DNA from 2 places in the Paenibacillus sp. SRL342 genome. Region 1 is predicted to be linked to the other one. Evidence: a T-box and tRNA genes for the amino acid it is inferred to sense, from the RefSeq annotation. Region 1 holds a T-box; the other holds one or more tRNA genes.

Evidence for each region. The T-box of region 1 lies ahead of AC4E8D_RS24725 (valine--tRNA ligase). A T-box ahead of a tRNA ligase gene usually reads a tRNA of that ligase, here a tRNA-Val.
Region 2: it encodes a tRNA-Val, which carries the amino acid that the T-box ahead of AC4E8D_RS24725 (valine--tRNA ligase) is inferred to sense. The anticodon was not compared.

What each region holds. Positions count from the first base shown of each region.
Region 1 is NZ_OZ481790.1:5,602,672-5,606,093, forward strand. Features, by position in the region: gene AC4E8D_RS24725 (valine--tRNA ligase) at 1-1,848, opposite strand, end outside; T-box leader at 1,910-2,191, opposite strand; gene AC4E8D_RS24730 (LysM peptidoglycan-binding domain-containing protein) at 2,347-3,422, opposite strand, start outside.
Region 2 is NZ_OZ481790.1:4,827,060-4,830,481, reverse strand. Features, by position in the region: gene AC4E8D_RS21245 (DUF3892 domain-containing protein) at 416-652, opposite strand; gene AC4E8D_RS21240 (GNAT family N-acetyltransferase) at 766-1,209, opposite strand; gene AC4E8D_RS21235 (hypothetical protein) at 1,448-1,705, opposite strand; tRNA gene AC4E8D_RS21230 (tRNA-Val) at 1,910-1,981, shown strand; gene AC4E8D_RS21225 (hypothetical protein) at 1,983-2,189, shown strand; gene AC4E8D_RS21220 (recombinase family protein) at 2,194-3,422, shown strand, end outside.

The sequences.
Region 1 (3,422 bases):
ATCCGCTGTACCAAGCTCTCCACTGATGTCACGTTCCTCATAGGTGAATCCTTCCAGATTCATCAATGCAAAGCGCGAAGCATTCCAGATCTTGTTGGCGAAATTACGAGCCTGCTCCACCCGTTCCCAACGGAAACGCAGATCCTGACCTGGCGTGCTGCTGGTTGAGATCATGTAGCGCATTGCATCTGCGCCGTATTTCTCAATCACATCGAGCGGGTCTACACCGTTGCCCAATGATTTGGACATTTTGCGTCCATCTGCGTCACGAACAAGACCATGCATCAGTACATCCTTGAACGGAATCTCATCAGTGAATTCCAATGCAGTGAAAATCATACGTGCAACCCAGAAATATATGATGTCATACCCTGTCACAAGTACACTTGTTGGATAATAACGTTGCAGATCTTCCGTATCTTCCGGCCAGCCTAGTGTGGAGAAAGGCCATAATCCGGAGCTAAACCATGTATCCAGAACGTCTTCATCCTGTCTGAGCTTGCGTCCAGCATACTCTGGCAGCGTTGTTGGATCTTCAGCAGATACGATGATTTCACCCGTTTCCTCATCATACCAGGCAGGAATACGATGTCCCCACCACAGTTGACGGGAAATACACCAGTCACGAACGTTCTCGATCCAGTTCAGATAGGTTTTCTCAAAACGGTCTGGAACAAAATTAACCCCTTCGCCGCTCTGTTGTTTCTTGATCGCTCTCTCTGCAAGTGGCTTCATCTCAACAAACCACTGTGTAGAGAGATACGGCTCAACAACAGCTCCGGTACGTTCACTGTGTCCAACCTGATGCGTGTGATCCTCAATATTGATCAATACGCCCTGCTCTTTCAAGTCAGCAACAATCTGCTTGCGGCAGTCACTGCGATCCAGTCCCTGATACTTGCCAGCCTCAGCATTCATTGTGCCGCTCTCATCCATTACAGTAATTTGAGGCAGATCATGACGAAGACCTACTTCAAAGTCATTCGGATCATGCGCAGGCGTGATTTTAACTGCACCACTTCCGAACTCTTTATCCACATAATCATCAGCGATAATTGGAATTTCGCGTCCAATGATTGGCAGTACAAGTACTTTACCAATCATATCTGCATAACGCTCATCCTTCGGATGTACAGCAACCGCTGTATCACCCAGCATCGTTTCAGGACGCGTTGTTGCCACGGTAACGTAGCCACTTCCGTCTTTGAGTGGGTAACGCAGATGGTACAAGTGACCCTGAACCTCTTTATATTCAACCTCAATGTCGGACAGAGCTGTCCGGTTCACCGGGTCCCAGTTAATGATGCGTTTCCCTCGGTAAATAAGGCCTTTTTCATACAGTTGAACAAATACTTTGCGAACCGCTTGGGACAGACCTTCATCCAGCGTAAAACGTTCACGTGAGTAGTCAAGCGACAATCCCATTTTGCCCCATTGCTGACGAATGGTAGTGGCATATTGATCTTTCCAGTCCCATACTTTCTCCAGAAACTTCTCACGTCCCAGATCATAACGAGTCAGACCTTCTTCACGCAGCTTCTGCTCCACTTTGGTTTGGGTTGCAATACCTGCATGGTCGGAACCCGGAAGCCACAGTGCATCATAACCTTGCATCCGTTTGGTGCGGATCAGAATATCCTGCAGTGTAAAATCGAGCGCATGCCCAATGTGCAGCATCCCTGTCACATTTGGGGGCGGAATTACAATTGTATACGGCTCGGCATCTTTACGTTGACCGGCTTTGAAATATCCACGCTCCATCCAGGTGGCGTACCATTTATCCTCTGCCGCCTTAGGATCGTAAGTGGTCGGCATTTCTGTTGCAGCTGATTTTTTTTCCTCAGACATGTGTCATTCCTCCGTTACTTCATCATCTTCGCCAAAAAAAACAAAAAAAACCTTTCATCCATCAAAGGACGAAAGGTTAGCTTTCGCGGTACCACCTTTGTTTCACGCCGACAGCAAGATAGACTTCACCCTCTGTACATGACGTGACACTTCAAGCAGATAACGGCTGCTACCGGCCCATCCTACCTCAGAAATAAATGACGATAGATCTCATTCATCCCTTGTATTCAAACAGGCAACTCCCGGGCGACTTCGATCAGTTGGTTCCTGCGGAATCTCACAGCGTTGCAATTCCACTCTCTGAAAGGTCATACTGTCTACTACTCCCGTTCCACGTTGTTCTTCAAAAAACCTACACACATCATACCTTGCTCGTGCGCGATAGTCAACCTGACAACAGCGGATAAAGAGCGCTGGAATGCAGGTTTAGGACGAATCATGCAAAAACCCGCAATCCTCAAGGGGATCACGGGTCGTAACGAAGGCTTTAACTGCGGATTAAGGGATGTACAATATCTGACCTTCTTCCACAACCTGCTCAGATAATCGGTTATACAACTGAAGTTCCCTCGTGCTCAATTGATAACGATCTGCAATGGCATCCAGTGTATCTTCTCGCTGAACAATGCACAGTTTCACCTTGCGGAATGGGGTCTGGTCCACGATTGTTCCCAGGAACAGGTTCTTCCATTCCACATCATCAGCTGGATATGTTTCTTCCTGTACCACCCCCGCAGGAACTTCATCACCTCGCTCCACTTCAGCATCGCGTGCCGCTCTGCCCGAGGATAACAAGGAAGAGATACCTACGCCCTCTTCTTGCCGTGGTGCGGATTCTTTTTTGCTGCCAAAAGCAACCTTCAGCTCCGGCTTGTCTTCCGTCTCAGCCACAGGTTCAGGAACAAATGCTTCGTTCTGTACGAACTCGTCTACCCCAGTCGCTTCAAAAGACGGCCGGTCTTCCTCCGCGTTGCCTGGTTCGGACGGAGCAAATACACCTTGCCAGTTCTCCGCCTGTGATTCGCCCGGGACATCGGCAACCGCCTGATTCTCCTGCTGAGGTACAGATCTCGCTGATTCGAAGTGCCATACCTCTGGTGCGTCCGGTACATCCCGTGCTGCCAACTCATTAGATGATTGAGCAGTAGGCTCTGAGACTGCTTGATCTGCACTTCTCGAGTTCGCAGGCAATACATCCACGGAAGGCTCGGACCAACCCGAAGACTCGTCTTCCAGGGGCAGCAATGGTTCCGACTCAGGGTAAGAAGCTAACCGATCAGCAGTCTCAGCCATAAATGACGAGATCGGAGAAGGTTCGCTATATTGCTCATTAGATGCCAATTCATCTGCATTCGCCGTCAGAGATGCGGGATCTTCGTTTGCATCAGGTTGTCTGTTTTCGTTAGCGTACTCCGCACTTTGCTCCTCGGATTGAAGTGGCTCGGCCAATGACGAATTCGCATATTCCTGCTGCGATTCTTCGCTATTCCCTAATTTCTCTTCCCTTGTGGACAGGTCAGCGAATTCAGGAGCACCATATGCAAGTTCTGCTGCATTTGCAAGTCTCTCTTCCT
Region 2 (3,422 bases), 780 kb from region 1:
TGCTTTCAAACTAAGCAAGCTATACGACGATAATGGATGTCAGCATCTAAACAGCCTGGAAGTCCAAGTTGGCTGATCCTGACGAATGAGCAGATGATTTCTAAGGAACACAGGACGTCTTATTTGGCCTTCCGCTCCTCCTTTTTTAAAATTGTATGGAACATCAGACAAGTTACTTCCCGCAATCCCCTGACAAAAACGCTATAAAAGGCCAAAAATTCTGATATAGCGTGTCTCAGATTCCTTAGATCTCTAAGGTGGCTTCAAATCCTTGAATAAGACGCCTTAGATTCGTCGTGGGTCTGAGTTCGGCTTTCAGTAGGTTTTAAGGCACTTTCTAGGAACATAAGAAAACACCAACCCGGGTAACCGGATCGGTGCTTATTGTGTCACATGTAAGACATGTGCATCTATTTTAGAAATGGGGAAGTTGGTCCAGGTTGTTGGTTGGGTCACCGTCGGCATCGCCGCGAATGTACATTTCGCCATCCTTGCCTTTAAATACATTCACACCGGCAATAGCGCCAGCCTGTACTTCTGTAAGGGCCTGCTGATAATCCAGTACACGTCCTGCTGAAGTCTGAAAGGCTGTCAGGTCACCGTCACCATTTTTTTGCACGGCTGTGAAACTCTCGCGTGTTGTCTGATCCATGATGTCACACTCTCCTTATATGACGAGATAGGAATCTGCTTACCTGATTAGCCTATCCCAATTCATCGGAAGTATGCACCATATGCTAATAAAGACCTGCCAACGCGGAGGTTTTACAGGCTCTTTCTCATACGAACATGCAGAATATCTGCATCATAAAAAGGTTCTTCCGAAATCACTTCATAACCCAGTTTTTCATAGAATTTCTGTGCCTGACACTGCGCATCCAGTACAGAATAGGATAAGCCGAGTTCACGTGCCAGCTCCTCCATCGCGAGCAGAAGCACACGTCCATAACCAAATGAACGATGAGATTCAAGCACCGCGATCCGCTGCATTTTGGCCGTATCCTTGCTGTAATAGATCAGACGTCCTGTGGCTACAGCTTGCCCATCTGTACTTAACAATACATGATGCACATCTGGACTGATGACATCATATTGATCAATCTCAATCTCGGCAGGCACCTGTTGCTCGATCACAAAAACGTGATGGCGAATTCCCAGGGCTTGCTCCAGTTGTTCTTCTGTTGATACATAACTAATCTCAGCTGCCAATTCCATTCCTTCTTTCTGCTCTTGCGCGACATATCAGACTGAATTATACAAAAAAATGTTTTTCCTGTATAGTGAAGTCTGGAACATATTGGGAGAGGAGGGGGTAGTGATGGGCATGACAGGCATCATGGTAATTACATTGCTAATGTCGGCGGGAATGATTACTCTGTTGTATTACGTTACGAAGAAAGCATATTCACGCAAGTGGGATGAAGATGAGTAATTCACCTGTTAACCTTCAGGGCAAGACTTCACTGCTTCCTCGCGGAGAATACACATCTTGAATTACAGATTTGGAGTACACGTCCAGCCAGACGGGCAGAGACTCACCATTTTCATTGGGCTGTTGTAATTGTTGGAATTGTACCGTATGTTCATCCCTCTCCAAGCCGCAACCAGTAACGGTTGTAATGAGAATCACAAGCCCAACGCAGGGGAAGAAGCATTTGGTAAATGTATGTTTATTGGATCTTGACCGTTTTGTTATGTTTCTCATAGGGAATTCACCTCGTTGTAGAAATGGTAATCTTTCCTTTATTGTGCACCATTTTGGGTGAATTATAACCAAATAAATCATTGACAATGAACACGGTTACTTGATATGATACTGTTACTTGATTGGGAAACAATTATATATCATGATCTGTTAGCTCAGTTAAATTTAGTAGTACGACCGCTATTGATACATCTTAATTATTACAGGGCGATAGCTCAGCGGGAGAGCATTATCTTGACAGGGTAAGGGTCGTGGGTTCGATCCCCACTCGTCCTATATGAAAAAATTAAAGGCAACTTCTTTTGAGAATTATATCTCAAGAGGAGTTGTTTTTTTATATAATAATATGGCTACCTCCAATAATAAGTGTAGGTGGTTTTTGTTGATAATATATATACTTAATGGTAAAATTTGGATAAAAATAGCAGTGAAAGTAGTTACAACTATCGATAAAAATAATACAGAAAAAAGATATGGTGGTTGATCGAATGGGACAAATAAAGCGTGTTGCAGCACTATATCGAGTGTCCACAAAAGGACAGATGGACGGGAACGATATTCCAATGCAACAACGAGCATGCAGGAAGATGGTAGAGAAACAAGAGGGATGGAAGCTAGTCAAGGAATATACAGAAAAAGGGGTATCAGGTTTCAAAGTACCTGCCTCGAAGCGTGATGTTATCCAAAAGGCCAAAGAGGATGCAGAGAATGGTTTATTCGATGTCTTATTGGTATTTATGTTTGATAGGCTTGGAAGAAAAGACGATGAGACTCCCTTTGTACTTGAGTGGTTTGTAAACAAAGGTGTTGAAATGTGGTCTGTAATAGAAGGTCAGCAAAAAATTGAAGCATACACCGATCGGATGGTCAACTATTTAAGATTCTGGCAGTCAAGCGATGAAAGTAGGAAGACCTCTGACCGTGTCAACGAAAAACATATACAGATGGTCGAAGATGGTATTTTCAGAGGAGGAGGTATTCCCTACGGGTATAAAAGTGTTGATTCCGGTAATGTAAATAAAAAAGGAAAAGCACTGCAAAAACTGTGCAAGCACGAAGAAGAGTCAAAGATCGTACAAGAAATATTCCGACTAGTGCTTGAAGAAGGTTACGGACAATTAAGAATAGCTAAACTTCTAAACGAAAAAAATGTTCCGACAAGAAAAGCAAAACAATGGGGTGCTCCTACTGTAAACGTTATACTTAAGAATCCAATTTACAAAGGAGTGATGAGATACAGAAAAGAAAAAGGAGACGATATATTTTCAAAACCAATCCCTGAATTAATGATAGTTTCAGAAGAGGATTGGAATAGTGTACAGGATATAAGGGATAAAAAGAACCCTAAGAATCCAAAAAGAAATGAAAATTCCATTCCCATGAGCACTAAAGGAAGTTTACTTTTAACTGGAATAGCCAGATGCGGTTGTTGTAATTCTAGATTGACTACGACTACATTTGTAAATAAATACAAAGCAGCTAATGGAGAAATAGTTAGATACAATCAGAATAAAAGTTATCGTTGTAGTGGAAAATTGCAAGGAAAGACGGATTGTAACGGACAGGCAACATTTTCTTCAAAGAAGGTAGAGAGACAAGTCTTAGAAAGAGTGGATGTATACTTAAGTCAACTCAGAACAATAGATTTCCAATCAGAAATTGAATCAATAAAAAAGAAAGTTTCTAATGAAGAAGAGGAAAAAATTAAAACAATGCA